Regions from separate parts of the Paenibacillus sp. FSL R7-0313 genome, predicted to be linked through region 3. Evidence: predicted binding sites of a transcription regulator. Region 3 holds the regulator's gene; each other region holds the start of a gene.

Region 1 (7,631 bases), 160 kb from region 3:
TGAATTGGTAAAATACATTACGCAGCGTGTTGTTCATTATATCGATACACCGAAGGACGAGCGGAAAGGTCGCGCCAAAAGGAAAGAACCATGGGCGATGAAGTGGTTTGGCATGATTCCGTTTGCTGTATCTCTGTGGGTGGGGAAAAAGGAAAAAGAATTGGACACCCAGTCTCATAAACGAAGTTCTTCGGGCAAAGGGTAACGATCGCTCACCTACTTCACTCAGCGAGTTTTAAGACACGCCCTAATGTAAAACCAAAAGACGCAATCCCTTTATTTCATGGGAAGGCGTCTTATTTGTTGTGGAGAGTTATAGTTTTAACGTGAGTTGACTGAATCTTAAGATTTTGCTGATAATCAAGGATTTACGATGTAAAAATGGCCATCTTGCTGCAATGTGCTCATAGGGACAAAGCGTTGAATGGATGATTTTCCGCCTAACGCTACATATAGAATGGACTCTGCTTCCTGATCTGTGTGCCACAGCTGATAACCGCTAACGGGTAGAGGACCGCCGTATACGACGTTCCGATCATCCGCTGAGAAAACAATCTCTTGATTCTCCCCGTGTTGTATCACATCTTGTGCCCGGTCGGCAGCAACAGGCTTGGAGGTAATCCACAACAGATTGTCAGCCGGATTGAAGACGGGTCGGAGATGAAGTGGATCGACTGATAAAGATGGCGTTGTGGATAAATCAGTTATGCTGGCAGAGTTCTTTTTGGAATCAGCCTCCAGCAGGTTTAGGAACTCTGACGGCAGTACATCTCCGTTCGTAGCATCAATATAAAGTGCAGGATGATTAGGTTGCTCCACTTTCCAATAAGCCAGCAGGGGAAGAGCATAACCAAGATGAAGCTCTCCTCCGCCAGCAAGTAATGCCTCAAGGTTCACATGTTGCCGATCCAAGGCTTGTCCAAGAAGTTCATTGTTGTATGGTGACTGTTCTCCATGACCATATTCACTAAGCACAATCTGACCCTGCTCTGTGACTGTAATAATCATATATCCGATAGGTTTGCCTTCAAACTCAGCTTGTACGAACCAGCTATGTGTACCTGGACCCAGAGGGTAGAAATCCAGATCGGCGTTCTTCCAATGCGCTTCGCCGTTCACTGTACCAAGTGTAACAGCTTGTTGCTCTGCAAACCGTTGCACAGCAGCGGGAGCTAGCTTTTCATTCTGAATGCCATGATGTTCGGGGCTATACTCTGTTGATGATGCGGGGGATAGCGAAGACGTTTTTTGTTCCTCTGCATTGGCTATCGACCAAAAAGAGAACAGGGCAAGACAACTGAGCAAGCCCAAGGTTATACAGGTTGTTTTCCGAGCGTTGTTCCAACATGTATGAAAGAATCGTTTCAAATTTACACCTACTTTTCATTTATCCGTTACCTGAGCGGGTTCTAGTTTCATTCTAGGGGACAGGCTATGCAAAGGTTGCCGCAACCTGTCGGGCAGCTGATCATGAATAAACACTACTTTTGCCAGCATTTGCAGGAAAAGTAGTGTCTTCGTCTATCTTAAGTGAAACATGCCGCTGCTAATGGCAGTCACTTTCACTTTGGGTTCATATTGCCAGATCATCTCAGTCCGGCGTGTCTCATACTGCAGTTTCATAGCTTCACGATCTATTACCGCCTGTTTTGCTTTCTCTTCTTCGGCATCTGTCTCGGAGTCGATCGGTACTGCGGCTTCTGCCGCTAGTTCTACATCTGCTCCAATGGGTTTAGCGTTCTTTATATCCACAACTTTTTTCAGTTGTGCAGGTGGCGTGCGGTCAGAATGGACATTCTCCGTGTCTGAGGTTACGTTACCTGGTGATTCTACCTCAGGTGTATCTTCTCGGAGTACCGCTTCATAATAGGTGTCCAAGACGTCCAGCTCCAGATCAAGCCGCTCTTGGGCTTTCTCTGCCCAGCTATAATCGAGTTCCAGCAAGCGGTTTGTCAAATGAGATTCCAAAGCAGCTCCGGCATCAAATAACGAAACTTTAGCTGTCTGTACATGCATGTTCTCCGCCAGCCTCGGACTAAGATCACGTCGGTTCAGCTTGGTGCCGAATTTCTCTATAATTTCACCCGAGCGAAGGGAGATGCCGAGAAAATGCAATTCCTCCCGTTTCAAATCACAGGCGAATTCCACCTTGAAACAGACACCAAGCCAAGGCTCATATACGGCTGGCGCTGTAGCCCGCAATTGCCGTTTGGCAGCCTGTTCGAACAGGTTCACGAAGGCACCGCCTTCACGGGCAGCGCCGAAAATCTGCTGCAGTCTGCGACTGCCATACACCACTTCTTCACGCAATATTCGTCCTGGCCCCAGCTGTGGCAGCGATGGCGTAATACCGAAGTAACGGCCTAGAATGGTTTCTTTTGGTGGCTCGCCTTGAGGACTGCCATTGGTTACGCCATTTGTTCCAGCAGGGTTAGGGACAACAGGAGGTGATGCTTCCGCAGCTTTGGCTTCTGCTGCTTCAATGGCCTGCTGATAACTTTCAGGATCAAATATAAATGTAAAGGACATCGTCTCAGCGGGTGCTCCGGTTCGTTCCACGAACCCCCAATAATAGGGGCGATTGGTCAACGCTTTGTCCGCCTCAGGCGAGAGTTTGACTGTAACATGGGCAGGAGAACGCTCCATAATCTGACAATCAAGTGCTTCCAGATAGGTGAGAACATAAGCCTGCACTTCATGGGGCGACATGGTCATGAGTTAGCTGCCTCCTTTTCGAAGATCTAACAACCCGGATACGGCAGGGCCTTCATCTGAAACCTCACGTTGAATGGAGTTCAGCGATTGTCCAAGTGAGTCCATTTTACGGCGAATATCTTCATCATTTTGTGATTCCAACATGATTTTGTACAAACTTTTCTCAATGGACTCCTTCTTCTCCAGCCGTTCCAGAATGACATCCAGCCCGCCGATCACCATCTCAAACATATTGATCTTCTCATGCAATAGATTCAAGATGTGTTCCTCAATGGTTCCGCTCGTAGATAAATTGAAGATATTCACGTCATTTTGCTGTCCAAGCCGGTGTACCCGACCGATCCGCTGCTCTACCCGCATAGGGTTCCAAGGCAGATCAAAGTTGATCATATGATGGCAAAATTGCAGATTAATGCCCTCGCCACCCGCTTCGGTTGCAATCATGGCCTGCACACGCCCGCGGAAGAGATCCATCATCCAATCTTTTTTGCCTCGATTCATGCCACCCCGATAGGGTACAGCTGTAAGTCCATTGTTGCGGAAATAGTTTAGCAGATACTCCTGCGTGGCCCGGTATTCGGTGAAGATAATGACTTTTTCATTCATGTTCCGAACCAGTTCCATCGTTTTCTCCGCTTTGGTATTCTCCTTGATCGCTTTAATATGGGCCACGAGTTCCCAAATTTTGTCCCGAAGGGGAGAGTCCAGCGGAAGTTTCTTCGACAGATTAACCAGTGTCACGAACACAGCATCCCGACTGCTGCACACTTCCCGCTGCAATGTAACAAGGGATAGCATGCTGCTCAGATTGCCGCCAGCTTCCTGATACTGGTCTTTAACAAAGGAAGTCACGCCATCATACAGCGCTTGTTCTTCGGGCGATAGTTGCAAGTTCACGTTGGAGACATTCCGTTTGGTAAATTGAACGGGGCCTTCTCCGCGACGGTTACGAATCATGACTTTGGATAACTCGTTCTTAAGCTGTTCCTGATTTTTCGGAACCCGCTTGTCTACGACAAAGTTGGCCGCAAAGTCACCCTGACGACCCAGTTGACCGGGCTTCAGCAGGTTGATCAGATTGAACAACTCACTCATATCGTTCTGCACAGGTGTAGCTGTGAGCAACAGACAATACTTTTTGCGCAATTTCAGCATGAACTGATAGTTGGTTGTTTTCTTGTTTTTGAGTTTATGAGCCTCGTCAATAATAATCATGTCGTAATCAGTATTCAGCAGCATATCTTTATGCGGGTCACGTTTGGCTGTATCCATGGAAGCAACAACCACTTCATTCTGCCAGGAATAGGCCTTTTTCTGGGCAATAGCAGGGATGCCAAATTTCGAATTCAACTCCCGTACCCATTGCAACACAAGAGACGCTGGCACGAGAATGAGTACCTTGGATACGAGACCCCGAACCATATATTCTTTCAGAATGAGACCGGCTTCAATGGTTTTGCCAAGACCCACCTCATCGGCGAGAATGGCCCGGCCTGACATTTCAAATAATACTCTGCGAGCAGTGTCCATCTGGTGAGGGAGTGGAGTAAGGCCTTGTAGATGCTTCAAACACTGGATCTCGTCAAAATTGGGAATCAGATTGGTTTCTTCGGCTTGAATGCCCAGTTGGAAGAGTCGGTAATCCCCCCAAGGACCTCCTTTATCCAGTCGTGATTCCAACTGATTGATCCAGCTCCGATCAAATTCCAACGGAACGGGCAGTTCGGCTACTGGTTGATTCATGTGGTGCGGATTCTTCCGGTTCATGGTGCTTCCTCCCCTGCCATACGTGATGACGTTTTATTCGTAGGTAATAGTATGGACGAATGAGAGTCAGTTCATAACTATATAAGTTGAACTACATTTTATTTGCACGAACACTACGATGACAGAACAACCTTCCAATCGCTGTTATCCCCAGATTTCTTTGATTCCCTTTTCTGGAGGGGGAAATCCGGGGATAGCGTATGCTTCCGATGAAGCTTTCTTTCAGAAAGCTTTCAGGCGAACGCTTCGCTTCTTCAGGTTATTTCTGTCCTCTCCGTTGACGTGCAAATGATTAGTTTAACTTATATTGAACCCAGAAATTTAGTAAAGGCACATGTTTTTTCTGTGCCAAAAAATTCACTGATGTCGTATTCATGCGTATGAGGGTGTGTGAAGAAGTTTTTCGGAGCAGGGGAGTCTATAAAATAAGGTCTATGATAAAAGTCATATGGAAAATCAATATATGGTGTATTATACTGAATTTATATCACTATATGTGGTGTTTTATCATAATTTACTCTTGTAGTGAAAATGTAGCGTTATTCGGGGAGGTTGAACGTAGCGATGAAATCAAACCAACGATCGCATCAATTAGAAGGACTTAGCGAAAAAATATTTCTGGACCGATACGCCTGGAAGGACGCTGATTCGAATCATGCCAAGGTCGGAGATGTGGTATTGGTATTAACGAAGGATGATCCCAAGTTCCCGACCAAGGAAGTGGGCGAAATCATAGAACGTCAGGGTCAGCTTGTACAGGTAAGGACTCGAAGCGGAGAGATGATCCAGACAAACGTGGAGAAATTGACACTCAACATAGAAAAAACACCGGAAGAGATGTGGGACCGTCTCGCCAAAGCGATGGCTTCTGTCGAATCCACAGCCGATCAGCGGGCAACGTGGGAGTCCAAGTTCCGCTCTGTGTTGGAAGATTGGAAGTTAGTACCCGGAGGCCGAATTGCTGCGGGCGCGGGGGCAAGCGATGAACTGACACTCTTCAATTGTTATGTCATTCCATCTCCGCAAGACAGTCGGGGTGGCATCATGAGAACCTTGACCGAGATGACGGAAATTATGGCACGTGGGGGAGGTGTTGGTATTAATTTGTCCTCATTGCGTCCTCGCCGAGCGGTGGTGAAAGGAGTCAATGGATCATCCAGCGGTTCCGTATCGTGGGGCGGACTGTTCAGTTATACGACTGGACTGATTGAACAGGGCGGAAGCCGCCGGGGTGCGCTCATGCTGATGATGAATGACTGGCATCCGGATGTGCTGGATTTTATTACCGTGAAACAAACGATGGGGCAGGTGACCAATGCCAATCTGTCTGTATGTGTGAGCAATGCATTTATGGAGGCTGTCAAGCAGGATGGAGATTGGGATTTGGTTTTCCCTGATACGAACGATCCGGACTACGACACCGAGTGGAACGGGGATATGCAGCAATGGAAAGCAGCAGGTCATTCGGTGATACACTATCGTACGCTGAAGGCTCGCGAAATCTGGCATACCATTATTGAATCAGCCTGGAAATCGGCAGAGCCTGGTGTGGTATTCATGGAGTATTACAATCAGATGTCCAACAGCTGGTACTTTAACCCAATTATCTGTACTAATCCGTGCGGGGAACAAGGCCTGCCTGGCTGGGGTGTATGTAATCTGTCAGCGATCAATCTGTCCAAATTCTACGATGAAACGAATCATGATGTGGCATGGGATGAACTGGCGGAAACCACTCGTATCTCGGCTAGATTTTTGGACAATGTCATCGATGCAACACCATATCATTTTGAGGAAAATAGACTGAATCAGCAGCGTGAACGCCGGGTTGGGCTTGGCACGATGGGATTGGCAGAGCTGATGATTAAGCTGCGTATACGATATGGCAGTCCTGAATCCCTTGAATTTCTGGATAAACTGTATGGATTCATGGCAAAGGCGGCCTATCTGGCATCGGCAGAGATTGCAGCAGAGAAGGGTGCTTTCCCAGCATTTGAAGCTGAACCGTACTTACAGAGTGGATTTATGAAAAACATGGTTGCGACATACCCTGAAGTGGGAGAGACGATTCGTAAACAGGGCATTCGAAATGTCACACTGATCACACAGGCGCCAACGGGCAGTACAGGTACGATGGTGGGCACATCAACTGGTATTGAGCCGTATTTCGCCTTCAAGTATTTCCGTCAAAGCCGTCTAGGTTATGATGAACAGTTCGTACCGATTGCACAAGATTGGCTGGATGAACATCCGGGTGAAGCTTTACCCGACTATTATGTGACGGCGATGGATCTGTCGGCTGAGAACCATATCCGGGTGCAGGCCGCGATTCAGCAATGGGTGGATAGCTCCATCTCGAAGACGGCCAACTGTCCGGCTGATTTTACGGTGGAGGATACGGCTGAGCTGTACGAACTGGCCTTCGATCTTGGCTGTAAAGGAGTAACGATATACCGCGACGGCAGCAGGGATGTGCAGGTGTTGTCCACGTCGAAGAAGGAAGAGACCAAGGCCGAAGATCAGAACACGGCGGAAGCTGAAGAGAAACAAGGGCAGGCAAGTGATGGAACTTCCAATAGCCAGGTTGGTGTTAGAACGCATTCTTCCGATCAAGTCCCTTCCTCTTCTACAGTGCTGGATAAACAATATAGAAGCCGTCCTCAGGTACTGCGTGGTGCAACATACAAAATCAATACGCCATTCGGGATGGCTTACATTACGATCAATGATCTGGAGGGAACGCCGGGAGAAATCTTCCTGAACGTGGGCAAAGCAGGATCGGACGTATTCGCCATGGCTGAGGCCCTCGGTCGGGTATGCTCACTGTTTCTGCGATACGGAGATCATGGGCACAAGGTGGAACTGCTGATCAAACATCTCAAGGGTATCGGCGGTACGGGTGCGATTGGCTTCGGAGCTAACCGGGTGGAATCGATTGCTGATGCAGTCGCCAAAGCATTGGAAAGTCATGTACAGAGCAATGTGCAGGAGAATGAAACTGGAGCTTTACAAGAACAGAAGCAAGTGAAGAGCACATATCCACAAGTGGAGGATCAGAAAAACTTTACCGAATCGAGAGATTTATGTCCTTCATGCGGCTCGGCATCCCTGATGAATGTGGAAGGATGCAAAACATGCAGCAACTGTGG
Region 2 (7,631 bases), 2.5 Mb from region 3:
CCCATTTTGCCAAATACTTTGGTTGCAAGTACATAAGAGTCACGGGAATATGCTTTGAGCGTCTGCCCCAGCAGTTCTTCTGCTGCACCCCGTTCGTATACATTGGCAGTATCAAAAAAGTTAATGCCTTCATCAAATGCAGTTTCAATTGATTTCACCGCATTCTCACGTTCCACATACCCTCCGTACGTCAGCCAGCTTCCCAGGCTGATCTCGCTCACTTTCAGTCCGCTTCCACCTAATCTGCGATAATCCATTGATTGCATATCCTCCTCTGTTGGTTATAAAGATGAAGTTCACTTTCTATTGTAACGTAACCAGCTCGGAATAAAAGGGCTTTGGCTCAGAAAATGGAAAATGCAAAGAAGCGCACCTATAACAGGTGCGCCAAATAAAGATTGGTCTTCTGATCATGATTTAAGGCAAAGTAATGCTCAATGCATTCAACAGATCAGCCTGTCTGACCGGCTTGGTCAGAACAGCATCAAAGGCTTCTGCTTCATGCAATTCAATGTGCATGCCATAAGGAACAAGAACAATGACGGGCAGATTCTCCAGTCGCTGTTTCAGTTCATGTACAAAGTCGACTGCGCCGCCTTCCAGTAATCCCATATCCACAACGGCTACATCCGGCATGAATCCTTCCTTGATCCAATCATGCGCTAATGTCAAACCCGAGGTCATGTGTACATCCATCTCCCACCTACGCATCAGGGAAGAGACGCCTTGCAGAATGTCAGGGTCCTTGGCAAGCAACACCTTTTTCCCTTTTAACCGCTGCTGAACACTTGCGAGTTGAGGTAACTCCCAGTATCTGCGTAACGGAAGGGAAATGTTGAATTCCGTATCATTTTCCTGCACACTGCTCACCTGAATACGGCCATGCATGAGAATGGCAAGATTCTGGCTTACAGCTAAACCCAGATTACTTCCAATCAGTTTTTGAATATTCAAATTTTCATCTTGCCTGTTAAAGGTTGGTGTCTTCTTGTCCGATAACATCTGACCCGTGTACTTCACCTTGAGCAGAAGTGTACCGTTCTCTTCCAATTCTTCTCCATTCACTACTGCTGTGATCAGAACGGAACCTTCACGCGTTGAATCGAGAGCATACTGAATGACGTGTGCAAGCAACTGTCCAATCTTGACTTCATCACCAACGAACACTTGAGATACATTCAGTTCAAGATTTAATCCCAGCTCAATGTTCTTGCCTGTCGCAATACCGGCATAGAGATACACCGTATTCTCAATGGTACCTACCAGATCAAACGGATCATCATGTATAACCGTTTTACCTGCTTCATTAATATTGAAATTCATCATATTATTCAGCAAGGAAAGCAGAATATTGCCGCTTGTCTCAATCATGTTCACATATTCGGACTGCTCCTCGGGCATATCCGGTGTGCGCATCAGATCTGTCAGTCCCAAAATACCGTTCAAGGGATTGCGAATCTCGTGACTCATCAACTTCAACATCTGTGTTTTGGTCATCGCCTCAGATTCGGCTCGTTCTTTCTCTACCTGGAGCTGTTCTTGCATTTGTTCCGAATCACTCAATTTCCGCTCCTGAACATGCAGCGTACTTTCCAGATCGACAACATAACCCAGGAATACAGCCATCGCCTTCAGTGTCTTCATATCGGTTTCGCTGATCACATACCCAGGATCATCCATCAGACAGATGGTGCCAAATGTTTCGCCCGATCTTCTCATAATAGGCACGCCCACGAAGAAACGATTGCCAAGTCCGCTCGTAACACCCATGGATCGTGTCATCGGATGTTCACATGTATCCGGGATCGTAAGAACACTCCCGTTGTCTCTTAATACCAGGCTGCAATATGAATCCGTAAATGGAAGTGCACTGCCTTTAACAACTAACTCTTCCGTACGATTAAAAGCCTCCAAAATGACATTGGTCGCCCCGTCATTGGTGGCAACGAAGATGGTATTAACCTTCAATATACCGCTTAATACGTCTACGATATGGGCCGCAGCTTCCTTAATATCTTCATAGAAGCCTCTCGTAATGCCTTCTGCCGTTCCCATGATCCACCCCTTTTGTCTTAGCTGCACTTTCAAATCTGTATATCAGAATGTTTAATCACGTACAGGGGTTCATCAAGAATCCGAATAACTGTCACAATCTATACTTATATGATTAACACCGTAGAAGTAAAAGAGAATCATACTCCCTGCCGATAGCCTGTTTTTGGACAAAAGCAGGTCTTGAGTTGATGGTTTAACAACCAAAAATGGTTTGCAAATCGCCTTTTCAGATGGATGAAAGTCCATCTTGTCTCACTTCGAATATTATCCTTGCAGGATAACTAGAAATTATACGCTTCTACTCAGACTTTGGGAACCTTTATCCACAGCAATTAAAGGAAAGTCCACGTTGCCCACTACGTTGCGTGACCATTATCACACCCAAAAAACCACATATAGTTTATAAATGGATAATATGAATCTACATATAGTATTTAACGTGAATTGATTGATACCCAAAATCATTTTAGGAGGAACCTTACATGAACATGCTTGAGTATGCCACTCCACCGGCATCCGATCTATTATCCGACCTGGGAAGACGAATTATTGGCGCAGAAGACGCCGATACGCTGAGGGAAAATGCGAATCTGAACGGAGACTCCTTCAGCGGCAAGATGAGCAGGCTCGGTTCGGAGACAGCCAAGTGGCATGCTCTGCGTCATGTGTTGCCGGAAGAGCTTGCCCAAGCTGTGGAGAACGGGGATCTGTATGTACACGATCTGGATCAGTATGCGCTTGGAACAACCAACTGCATCTTTATCCCGTTTGACCGTCTTCTTGCTGCGGGTTTCAATACAGGCAACGGATCGGTTCGCACACCTCAGACGATCATGTCTGCAATGGCCTTGGTTGCGATCATCTTCCAATCCCAGCAGAACAGTCAATATGGCGGTGTATCGGCCAATAAGATTGACTGGGATTTGGCCCCTTATGTACAACGATCGTTCCGCAAACATTACCGCAAAGGGCAACGCCTCTTTGGTGAGCATGCCCTGCTTAAGGATGAACAGCTTTATCTGGACAATATCGAAGCAAAGAATCAGTGCCCACGTGCATATGCCTTCGCCTATGAAGAGACTGAACTGGAGACAGGACAAGCTGCCGAATCACTGATTCATAACTTGAACACAATGAGCAGCCGGGCAGGTGGTCAGATTCCATTCACTTCACTGAACTATGGATTATGTACTTCAGCGGAAGGAAGGTTGGTATCGCGTTCGTTGCTGGAAGCAACCATCCGTGGCCTGGGCAACGGGGAGACTCCCGTGTTCCCTCAACATATTTTCCAATGTAAACAAGGGATCAATCAGGCTCATGGAGAGCCGAACTATGATTTGTTCCGCCTCGCAGTCACCTGTTCATCCCGGCGGATGTATCCTAACTTTGTCAATGTGGATGCTTCGTTCAATCTGCCTTTCTATCATCCGGAAGATCCGGATACGATCATCGCAACTATGGGATGCCGCACACGTACACTGGCAGACCGGTTTGGTCGCAATCGTCAAAGTGGTAAAGGTAACCTGTCCTTCAACACCATTAACCTCGTTAAGCTCGGCATCCGGTTTGGCATCTGCCAAGGTGCCAGAGCTGTTGCTGACCGGGCCGGATTCTATACTGCTTTGGAGTCGGTTATGCATAATGCCGCTTCCGGCCTACTGCACCGCTACCGAATTCAGACAGCACAGCCTGCCAAGGCATCGGACTTCATGATGCGGGAGGGTGTATGGGAAGGTGGAGAACAGCTTGACCCGAACGAGCCGGTTGCCGATCTATTAAAGCATGGAACGTTATCTCTTGGTTTTATCGGTCTCGCAGAATGTATGACAGCTCTCTATGGGCGTCATCATGGGCAGGATCCTCATGTACACCGCGAAGCGCTCAACATTATTCGTACCATGAGAGAGTTCTGTGATCGGATGAGCGAGCAGCATAACTTGAATATCACACTGTTTGCCACACCTGCTGAAGGGTTGTCCGGCAAATTCACGAAGATCGATAGAGAACGATACGGCCTCATTGCCGGAGTTAATGATCGTGAGTATTATACGAACTCATTCCATATCCCGGTATACCACACTCTTCCAGCTTATCGGAAGATTGAACTGGAGGCCCCATTCCACACTTTATGTAACGCAGGAGCAATCTCCTATGTGGAGCTTGACGGGAACGTTCGAGCCAACACCGCAGCTTTCCTGCGAATTGTACAGTATGCACTGGCGCAGGATATCGGTTATTTCTCCATTAATCATCCGATTGATCGCTGCCCTGCATGTGGTTATGAAGGCGTCATCGGGGATGTATGCCCAGGCTGTGAAGCCCACGAGAACCATGTGCACTTCCAGCGGTTACGCCGCGTAACTGGCTATCTAACCGGAGATTACAAAGTACGCTTCAATGCTGCGAAGCAAGCCGAAGTGCGTGATCGGGTGAAGCACCGGTGAATCTATATGGTTACATCCCGGAATCGGTGAATGAAGGGACAGGCCTGCGTGCTGTGTTGTTCATCAGCGGATGTCGTCACGCCTGTCCAGGCTGCTTCAGTCCGGATTCGTGGAGCTTTCGAGCGGGTGAGCCCTTTACAGAGGAGCGGCAGCAGCAGATTCTGCATGAAGTGACGACCCATCCATTGCTGGATGGCGTTACGTTGTGTGGTGGTGATCCCTTTTTCTCGGCAGCAGAATGTACGTCTTGGGTCCAGCAGCTCCGAGCTGCACGTCCTGATCTGACGGTATGGGCCTACACGGGATTTGAATATGAAGAACTGATTACCGACCCTGCGAGAGCGGAGCTTGCCCAGTTGTGTGATGTGATTATTGACGGTCGATACGTTGAATCGGAGCGTGATGTCTCGCTGCCCTTCCGTGGCAGTCGGAATCAACGTTTGATTGATGTGGCTGGCACGATGGCAAGACACACCGTTATGACGCACAAACTCATATGAGGCAGTATATTATCCAAACCATGGCCAAGCGAGTACAACCGCTGTAATGAACAGCAATTGAAGCATCAGACGTGGGAAAACTGGCCACACAGCTTTGCCACCTATTGTTAACTTCTCACGGGCCGCATGGACATTAGCCGGGAACATGACAATCAGCATGAGCAGCAACCCTGCTGCGGCAATCCATGCAACACCAGGTATAAGTAAGCCAACTGCGCCTGCGATCTCCAGGATTCCAGTCCACGTGACGATTTTCTCCTTGTGAACTAATCCACGAGGAACCATCTGAACCAAATCAGCTCTGCGTTTGCCCCAGTGTGCGGATGCGGTCAACAAAAACATGACGACAACCGCACCTTGCAGCGCAGGATGCCAATGATTAAACATCGGAACTCCAAGCCAGCCGATCCCGCGAAGTATCATAAAAGTTGTGCATAATGCAATAAGTGGTGCCATTTCTTATCCTCCTTCATCATCTTTACTATAAAAAGATCCGTATCAGTCTTGTTGCTTAAGCATGGTAGACATGAAGTTAGCTATATCTGCAGAGTTCAAGTGTGACCTTCCGCTTGTATGCATTGAGGTGCGTACCCGCAGTCCCATGGAGAGCAGTACAAAAAGTTCTCCCATCTGCTCTGCATTAATCGAGCTATCTATCACACCATGTTTGATTCCCAACTCAATCCACTGCATCGAATAGTTGACCGACCTATCGTGAAATTGCTGTAGTGCTTCGGACACCTGAGGTTCGTCCTCTTTGCCCAGCAAATAAAGCAAGACCTTATTGGTCATTGATCCCTGCTCCTCCAGACCGACTAAATTCGCAGCGATAATCTGCAGCGGACCTTCAAACGTCTTGATATCTGCTTCCGCAATGGTAGACAGAACGGCAGAGTGCACCGTCTCCAGATGCTCCATCAGAACCCAGATAAATATTTCGTCCTTGCTTCTAACGTAATGAAAAATCGCCCCTTTGGACAATCCCGAGCGTTCCATAATCTCTTTTAAAGTAATCGCATGGCAGGCTTTCTCTTGTAACAGTTCCTTGGTAGCTCCCAATAACTGAGCCGTTGTATGTTTCCGTCTGTCTTCATTCTTCAAGTACGTTTCCTCCCTTGTTTACTCCTCTACTCTTTATAAGAATTATACAAACCGACTATCGGTTTGTAAATAAGAATAGTAATTAAACAATCTTTAACTAGTTCTCGGACCATTTCCCGCATAATTGAAGCATTCGTAGAGACCTGCCTTAAAGAAATAGGTTTTATCCATTCTCTCTACTTTCTTCTCTATTGCATGACGATATATTATATAGGTAGTTAGTAATTTAGCATTTAAAATTTAACCGTTTACATAAGGTAGCCAGGGAGGAATCATCTTTTATATGGATATTGTTCAAGCATTAATTACATGTATGCCTTTCTTTCGAGATACGATTCGTCAGGATGTAACCCTCTCCGTTATAGATCATGAGAAATTCCTATATTTCTCAGCAGGGGAATCGTTAAAACAACTGAATTATCAACCCGGCGACCCTCTATTGGATGGAAATCGAAATTTTGCTGATCTCAACGGCGGTACAGTCAAACGATTTGATCACTACCCTAAAGATTTATTCGGTGTTCCTTTTGACGTGGCTTTTATCCCCATTAAAAATGAGAAAGGTGAAGTCATCGCCCTGTTTAACCTGCTCTACAGTATGGATGACCAGGACCAGCTGCAACAGCTCATGGATGCTACCGAAAATCTGACCAACCAGTTAATTGACAGTGTACAGCATGTAGCCGCACACTCCGAGGAGCTCAGTGCCACAACCGAAGAGATCAGGAACAACTCCAAACAAGCCGTACAGAAATCAGGCAATGTAACTCAGGTTGCCAGTTTCATTCGTGAAATCTCCGAACAAACCAATCTGCTCGGCTTGAATGCAGCCATTGAAGCGGCTCGTGTAGGTGAAGCAGGTGCAGGTTTCGGTGTAGTGGCCAAAGAAATTCGCAAACTGTCTGTCGATACCAAGGAAGCAACGGCCCGTATTGAAGATTCTCTTCTCTCCGTCCGCCAATCCATTCAAGGCATGGAAAATGAACTTGGTGAGATCACTGCAAGCTCCCAAGAGCAGGCTGAACTCGTAAATAATTTCATGAGCACAATTGAGCAACTAAATGAAACCAACAAACAATTGAAGCAATTTGTGCAAAAAATGATTACGTTTGACGGAAAATAGAAATACGTTTAATGAAACAAACGCGGTTCATATCATAGAAATTTGCATAATTCGATTCCTACCGCTCAGGGGATTTATGCAAAATGGTCATTAAACAATAAACAAAAGCCTCCGAATAAGTTCGGAGGCTTTTTCATGAGTTATTTGACTTAACGAATCTCGAAGTGACTGATGCGCACACCTGCAGACAACACAATGTATACATCCTGCGCACCTGATGCACCTGTGAGTTCAGCCTTCACGGTAGACCACTGCTGGGCTTCACCTTGCGCCAGTTCCACACGTCCTGCGAGCGTACCGTCTGGTGAACCGAGTCGAACTTCTAACACAGCACCTGCTTGTTCTGCGGAGACACGCGCTTCAATTGCTGCTGCCCCACTACCCAGATCGGCATCCTTGAAAGCAATC
Region 3 (7,631 bases):
TGAAAGAGTTAGTCCCTTCTGTTATGGAAAAAGCATTGGAACTGTCGGTTCCACTGAAAGCCGAAGTCAGCTTTGGTGATAACTGGTACGAAGCGAAATAAATCAAGTGCTGCGCGGTTCTTCCGGTATTTTACAAAAGGCCTTTCCATGTTTGAGATATAAGAAAAGGGTCCCGCTGAGCGCCATCTTCCGTTATAATATAGGGGAGGTGAGAACATCATGCCGGAATTACCGGAAGTCGAAACAGTCAGAAGAACATTGAATCAACTTATTGTGGGCAAAACGATTGATCATGTTACCGTTAGCTTGCCGCGGATTATTCAGCGGCCGGACGACATAGATGCATTTGCAATGGAACTCGCGGGACATACCGTCATTGGGGTGGAGCGTCGAGGCAAGTTTTTGCGTATTTTGCTGGACGGGCTGGTGCTTGTCTCCCATCTGCGGATGGAAGGAAGGTACGGTGTGTACGAGCAGCATGAAGATGTGGAGAAACATACACATGTGATCTTCCATTTTAATGATGGTACGGAATTGCGTTATAAGGATGTGCGTCAGTTCGGTACGATGCATCTGTTCAATGCAGGTGAGGAACTGGTGTCCAAACCTTTGCTGAAGCTGGGACTGGAGCCGCTTGATCCAGCCTTTACGGTAACTGCATTCCGCGAGGCGGTTGGCAAGCGTACAACCAAAATCAAGGCTGTACTTTTAAATCAGGCATATGTGGTTGGTATCGGGAATATTTATGTGGACGAGGCTCTATTTCGCGCAGGTATCCATCCCGAGACCATCGCCAAGACACTGACCGAAGCTCAGTTAACGGTGCTTCATGAAGCGATTGTGGCTACGTTGCAAGATGCAGTGAATGCAGGTGGATCTTCCATCAAGTCCTATGTGAATGGACAGGGTGAGATGGGGATGTTCCAGCATCAACTGAAAATCTATGGACGCAAATCAGAACCTTGTACAACTTGTGGTACGTTAATTGAAAAAACGGTGGTTGGTGGCCGTGGCACGCATTTTTGTCCGAACTGTCAGCTGCTGTAACATGAACTGAATGAACGAAATGATGAAATCATAGCACCCTTGGATTCCTCCCTCCATATACTGATATGGCAGAAATAAGCGGGCGTATACCCATACTGGCATCTTCAGTTGGCACGAGTACCGCACAGAGGAGGAGTCCGGGGTGCTGCATCATTTTATTTCATTGCTGGCGCTTGCTTTGGCGCTTAGTTTAGATGGTTTTGGAGTCGGGATTACATATGGGTTACGGAGGACTAAGATTCCCCTGTTATCTATCGCTGTTATTTCGATCTGTTCAGGATTGGTTATTGCCTTGTCGATGCAAGTAGGTGTGTTGTTGTCCCATGTGGTGTCACCGGATATCGCTTCGATCGTGGGAGCCGTTATATTGATAGGTATTGGTGCATGGTCACTGTTGCAACTAATTCGAAAGCAAGGCAAAGAACAACTGGAAACAGACACTGGAATGGGTGAGGCAGCAGAAGCAACGGTAACTGGAGTGGGAGAAGCACAAGAGAGACTGTCGGATTTAAAGGGCAGAAATCAGGTGCTTGCACTGGATCTGGAACAGTCGGCTTCAAATGGATCACTGGAACGAATGGTATTTACACTGGAGCTGCGCAAGCTGGGCGTTGTCATTCAGATCCTTCGCAGTCCCTCCAAGGCGGATATGGATAACTCGGGGAGTATATCTGCCCAGGAAGCGATGTGGCTGGGTATTGCCCTGTCTCTGGATGCGTTTGGAGCAGGTTTGGGAGCAGCACTTCTGGGATTCCCTACACTATGGACAGCACTCATTATTGCACTGTTTAGTGGGGCTTTTCTGTCACTCGGCATGAAGGTTGGCCTACGATTCTCAGCTCTGCGCTGGATGCGAAGACTGTCTGTATTGCCAGCGCTATTGTTAATGATTATGGGAATAATGAAGTTGTTATGAGGTGAAACGATGAATATAGGCTTAACCGGCGGGATCGCGACAGGCAAAAGCAGTGTTTCCGCCTATCTCGCCAGTAAGGGAGCGTTGCTCATCGATGCAGACGTTATTGCCCGGGAAGTTATGATGCCCGGGCATCCCGTGTTGGCCGCCGCTGTTAAGCGGTTTGGACAAGCCATACTGAACGAAGATGGAACACTGGATCGAAAAAAGCTCGGAAGCATTGTTTTTCAACAACCTGAGGAACGAAAGGCATTGGAGGCTATTACACATCCGGCGATCCGAAGAGAGATGCGCGAACGGGCTGCTGCATACGAATTGCAACATCCGGATAAACTTGTGGTGTCTGACATTCCTTTGCTCTACGAATCAGGTCTGGAGGACGGTTTCGAGGAAGTTATGGTCGTATATGTCCCGAGATCGGTGCAACGAGATCGCTTGATGAGTCGGGATGGAATGACTGCAGCACAGGCTGAGGCTCGAATGGATGTACAGATGGATATTGAGCGCAAAAAACAGCTGGCAGACATTGTCATCAATAACAGCGGCTTATGGTCTGCGACGGAGCAGCAAATTGACTCATATCTACAGCGTAAGGGTTTGTTATGAGAATATTGCGCAAGAAACGTGTACTGCTGTTGATGTTTGTGTCCTTTGTACTGGTGTTATTTCTGAATACAAACTGGATGGCATGGTTCTATCCCATTCATTATAAGGAAGAGATTCGTGCCCAATCTCAGAGTTATGAGGTTGATCCGTTTCTGATTGCTTCCATTATCAAGGTGGAGACCAATTTCAAGACAAGCAAGGAATCCAAACGAGGTGCCATTGGGCTCATGCAACTGATGCCGGATACGGCCAACTGGATACTGGAACAAGCCAAAATTCCCGACACTTCGCTGGAGGAATTGAAGCACGAGCCTGAACGAAATATTCAATTAGGCACATGGTATCTGCGGAATCTGTCCGATCAATTCGATGGCAATGAAGCGGTTATGATCGCTGCCTATAATGCGGGACCAGGCAAAGTAAACAGTTGGCTTAGAGATGGTGTATGGGATGGCTCGTTCGATACAGTGAAAGATATTCCGTTTGGTGAGACGCGTCACTATGTACAAAGAGTCATTTACTATTATAATCAGTATGTAAAGATCTATAATACGTTCTAAGTATATAAGTAGAAGCACAGAGCAGGCCGGTTGTTCACCGGCCGCTCCATGCTCCTCTGTGTAGCGTATTACGATGCAGATATTATTGGTATTGACCTGCCAATTGCTGTTCTGCAATTGTTACCAGACGCTTCGTGATGTATCCACCGATCGAACCGTTCTCGTAAGAAGTCATGTTACCTTGGTATCCGTCTTGTGGGATGCTGATTCCGAGTTCTTGAGCAACTTCATATTTCATTTGCTCGAGTGCTGCGGAAGCTTTAGTTACCACCAAGTTGTTGGAGTTACCATTGCTTTGTGCCATTGCTGTTCACCTCCTCGCGGGTTGGTAAAAGTATTATGTGTCGGCAATGCGTTTTTCATTACAAAATCAGTACAGGCAATATGTGGTAAAAAGTAAAACGTGGGAAGTGATCTGATTTGAAGTGTCCTTATTGCGGTTATATGGGTACCAAAGTGCTTGATTCGCGTCCGGCCAACGAAGCAAAATCCATTCGTCGTCGCCGTGAGTGTGAGCAGTGTGCCCGAAGATTTACAACGTTTGAGATGATTGAAGAGACTCCATTGATTGTTATTAAGAAAGATGGCAGTCGTGAAGAGTTCAGCCGGGACAAAATTCTCCGCGGGCTTATTCGTGCCTGTGAGAAACGCCCAGTCTCCGTAGAGACCCTGGAGATGATGGTATCTGAAGTAGAGAAATCTCTGCGTAATACAGCTGATGCTGAAGTGGAGAGTCGCCAGATTGGTGAGTTATTGATGGAACAGTTGTTTCCAGTTGATGAAGTGGCGTATGTCCGTTTTGCGTCGGTATACCGCCAGTTCAAAGATATCAATATGTTCATGAAAGAACTGAAATCCCTGTTGTCCAAAGACAATCTGGAGGATTAGTGAAGTGGGGAAAGGGAGAAGAGCAGTCTGGAGTTCCAGTCCGTGTGTACCAGAGAAATCGGTTGTTCTTCTCCAATCACTTTGGATCTTAAAAAGTGATTGACAGCGAAAGCTGGATTTTATATGATATAGGAGTCGCCTGTGGAACGTAGCAGCGCTGGACAACTTATCTATTTCATATCCTGGGGCCTTAGCTCAGCTGGGAGAGCGCATCGCTGGCAGCGATGAGGTCAGGGGTTCGATCCCCCTAGGCTCCATAATCAAGAACGCCATCACATTATTGTGATGGCGTTTTTTCGTATTATCAGGTTAGCCAGTAATTATTGGTTGGCCTTTTTTTGTGATCGTTTTACGATGGGGGAAGCCGGGAGAACGTGGCGGTTTTTGGGGCTAGGACCTCGTAACAAAAACAGTTCTCCCACGACCTCCAAAAGACCATGTTTGGGCTGGTAGGGGCAGTTGACCCCGTATAACAAGCGAAGCTATGGGTTTGGAACCATCGTGGAAAGGACCGGCGAAACAAAAGATAAGTAGTGAGAATATGGAAACTGTTGTTGGTGTAGATGTCGCTAAAGGTTCAAGTGTGATACATGCGTTTCAAAAATGAAATGAGCCCGTTGGCAAAGCTATCTCATTGAGCACGTTGCGAGTGAATTCGAACAATTCACGGAGATGTTAGGCGCCCTTCAAGCCGAAACGGGTGTTGCTCCAGTGGTTGTTTTGGAGGCGACTGGGTATTACCATCGTGCCTTGGTGTCCTGTCTGAATCGGAGTGACTACACCTACTACATTGTGAATCCCTTGCAATCCAAGGGAACGCAGTTACGCAAAGGAAAACAGATGCTGCAGATGCTTGGCATCTGGCAGAGATGTACAATCGCGGCGACGTGAAGCCGCATCGAAATTGGGATGAGACGTTTACGGAGCTACAGCATTTGACTCGGCAGCATGAGTTTGTTATGGGTATCTTTGTGCAGGCCAAGCTGAACAGCAGAGCCTTGCTGGAGCAAGTGTTTCCGGCGTATGAGCAGATATTTTACAATGTGTTTTCAACAACATCATTTACGGTGCTGTCTTATTGTTTGGAAGGAATTTTGACGAATTGGAATGAAGTCATTCGGGGTAATTCGGGACGATCCCATTCCAAGCGATGGGCCAATGAAAAAGCGAGAAAACTGGAGGAACTCGAAAAACAAATGGAGGAACTCACAGAAAATCTGCCTGAAGTGGAGCTGGTAAGAAGTATCCCGGGAATTGGAACGAAACTGGCCGCAGCCATTGTAGCTGAACTAGGTAATGTGAAACAGTAGTGCAATTTTGAAACCAACGAGACCCTTCCGGCTGGATATAGTCCAACCGGAAGGGTCTCCTGTTTTCTGTATACGCTTTCAGCTAGCCAGATATTCGACGAGCCTTACAAAGATCGTGGCTACTTCGGCGCGGGTGGCGGTGGCTTTGGGAGCAAAAAAGTTGTCCGGCTTGCCTAATACAATGCCGGTGCCCCGCAGCGCCTGAATGGCCTCCAACGCCCAGGAGCTGATCTCACTCTCATCCGTGAAGGACTTAGAGTGGCTTTCAGGTAACTCATAGCCTTTGTACTTCATGTAGTTGTAAAGTATCACCAGCATCTGCTCGCGCGTCATCGGTGAATTGGGGTCAAACAGGTCTGCGTTTGTACCGTTGACTATGCCTTTTTCGGCTGCCCACTCGGCTGCCGCCGTGTACCACTGTCCGTCCGTCACGTCGCTAAAGCGGGAACTCGTGTAGCTGGAGAGGTTTACGTTCTCAAGATTGGCCAGTACCTGCACGAACATTGCACGCGTCATTGCGTTGCCCGGTGAGAACGTTGTGGACGTCGTGCCGTTGAAAAGATCGTATGTGTAGGCGAAATTTATATCGTTGTAGAACCAGTCGTCCATATTGGCATCCCTGAAAGGATTGCCCGATATCACAAGGAAGCCCAGTGGGGTGGCGTCATCAAACGCCAGCTCCGTAGCCTCACGGATGTTCAGCGACATGCCGTTGTCTAAGCCAACTCTTGCGCCGCTTGATCCTACCACAACCGTTCCGCCGCTCCGTATCTTCGATCCGCCGTGGATATGCACCTGGTTGCCGTTTGGCAGGTTCACATGCGCGTCTTTGCCGCCTACTGTGATCGTACCGTCGCTCGCGATGGTCGAGCCGCCCGGAATGGTCACTGTGCTGTTGCTGCTAGGGAGGCTCACTTCGGCGCTCTTATCTGCCGGAATGGTTACCTTACCGTTTGAGTCTATCGTTGTGCCTTCGGGCACCTTAATCTTTGTCCCGCCTTTGGTCGTAATCTCACCGCCACTGGGGAGGGTGGTGTTGCCGTTTTTGTCTGTGACCGCGGGCTTATCCTTCGGTGTATTCACTGTGTAGGTCGACTTTGGCGTTCCAGCGTCTGTCCCGGTGTTCGTATTGTTGGTGTTGTGTGTATTACCACTGTTGCTTGTATTACCGTTGTTGCCCGTAGTACCACCAGAACCAGGTACGGTAGGAGTCGTCGTCTTCGTCGGCATCGCCGGTGCACTGATCTCCGCGCCGTCTCCCTTCGCGTTCACCGCAACGATTTTGAAGCTGTAATTTTGGCCGTTTGTCAGGTTCTTGAAGGTATACTTGGTCTCCGACGCATCGATTACGACCGGCGTTACGTTGCCATACCATACCTTGTAGCCCAATATCGGACTGCCACCGTCGTCAGCAGGAGCAGTCCAGCTCAATGTGACCTGTCCGTCACCCGCTGTCGCCTTGAAGTTGCTCGGCGTATCAGGTACGACCGGTTTTCTCTGCGCGAACATCCAATCGAATACATCTGTGTAGTCATTGTTCCAAGCTGGCAAGTTAGAGGATTGCGCCGTAGGTGCTATACTCCAAGTTCCCATAGTGATCTGGTTATAAAGAACCGCCGCTTCAACTTCATGCGCTATATAATCAGCCAGAACAGGTGTATTTGCAGGATTAGGCCTCAGATTCGGCTGATCAAATTGATTGTAGGGCCACGTAAGAGCCTCATTACTCTCAAAGCGTGAAGCCCTTGCGTTGATCATTTTCGGCATATTGTTATTAATGAAGTTATTGAGGTTAGTCTGGTAGCCTCCAACATTATGAGCATTTAAAAACATCCAATAGGCCAGGTTGTTGTGAGCGTCATTGTCCTTTGCGTTCGGTGAACCGCTTACTGGGGCCATAGGTGCGGCGGCAGCGAAGAAGCCAGGATGGCTGTTAACTAAGTTGTTTGTATACTGGCCGCCCCAGGAGAAGCCCGCCGCGTAAACACGGTTAGGGTCTACTTCACCGCTGGCAATCAGGGCGTCTATGACCTTCTTAACATTTTCTGTTGAGGGAACAGATACGCCATTATAAGAAATATTCAGTACATGGCTGGCGTACTTATCGGGATTTTGCTCCATCTTTTTAATTAGAGCGACTGAGCCGTTGGCTGATTTCATGGCCGCTTTTTGGTCTGTCGCAGCGTTTGTGCCGCCGCGTGACATGCCGTGAGTATAAACATAGAGCGGCAATCCTTTCATCACGTTACCGTCTTCACCCTTGTGAAGGTAGAGCGAGCGATTGACCGAATTGTCCGTGAAAGT

The links. Region 3 encodes NrdR, which represses ribonucleotide reductase genes. Its sites were predicted from a motif close to AACACNATATATNGTGTT; they were not measured.
Region 1: the regulator NrdR is predicted to act here: its motif matches at 4,969-4,986, upstream of NSQ38_RS25470 (adenosylcobalamin-dependent ribonucleoside-diphosphate reductase).
Region 2: the regulator NrdR is predicted to act here: its motif matches at 2,473-2,490, upstream of NSQ38_RS07375 (anaerobic ribonucleoside triphosphate reductase).

What each region holds. Positions count from the first base shown of each region.
Region 1 is NZ_CP150219.1:5,875,500-5,883,130, reverse strand. It holds gene NSQ38_RS25490 (YqzE family protein) at 1-205, shown strand, start outside; gene NSQ38_RS25485 (hypothetical protein) at 361-1,311, opposite strand; gene NSQ38_RS25480 (YqhG family protein) at 1,522-2,715, opposite strand; gene NSQ38_RS25475 (SNF2-related protein) at 2,719-4,482, opposite strand; gene NSQ38_RS25470 (adenosylcobalamin-dependent ribonucleoside-diphosphate reductase) at 5,047-7,631, shown strand, end outside.
Region 2 is NZ_CP150219.1:1,660,676-1,668,306, reverse strand. It holds gene NSQ38_RS07385 (aldo/keto reductase family protein) at 1-257, opposite strand, end outside; gene NSQ38_RS07380 (histidine kinase dimerization/phospho-acceptor domain-containing protein) at 418-2,055, opposite strand; gene NSQ38_RS07375 (anaerobic ribonucleoside triphosphate reductase) at 2,538-4,499, shown strand; gene nrdG (anaerobic ribonucleoside-triphosphate reductase activating protein) at 4,496-4,999, shown strand; gene NSQ38_RS07365 (DoxX family protein) at 5,009-5,455, opposite strand; gene NSQ38_RS07360 (TetR/AcrR family transcriptional regulator) at 5,498-6,100, opposite strand; gene NSQ38_RS07355 (methyl-accepting chemotaxis protein) at 6,384-7,223, shown strand; gene NSQ38_RS07350 (glycoside hydrolase family 3 C-terminal domain-containing protein) at 7,373-7,631, opposite strand, start outside.
Region 3 is NZ_CP150219.1:6,032,297-6,039,927, reverse strand. It holds gene polA (DNA polymerase I) at 1-101, shown strand, start outside; gene mutM (DNA-formamidopyrimidine glycosylase) at 220-1,047, shown strand; gene NSQ38_RS26235 (manganese efflux pump) at 1,148-1,963, shown strand; gene coaE (dephospho-CoA kinase) at 1,973-2,569, shown strand; gene NSQ38_RS26225 (lytic transglycosylase domain-containing protein) at 2,566-3,129, shown strand; gene NSQ38_RS26220 (alpha/beta-type small acid-soluble spore protein) at 3,212-3,433, opposite strand; gene nrdR (transcriptional regulator NrdR) at 3,550-4,017, shown strand; tRNA gene NSQ38_RS26210 (tRNA-Ala) at 4,202-4,274, shown strand; partial or broken gene NSQ38_RS26205 (transposase) at 4,690-5,327, shown strand; gene NSQ38_RS26200 (S-layer homology domain-containing protein) at 5,406-7,631, opposite strand, start outside.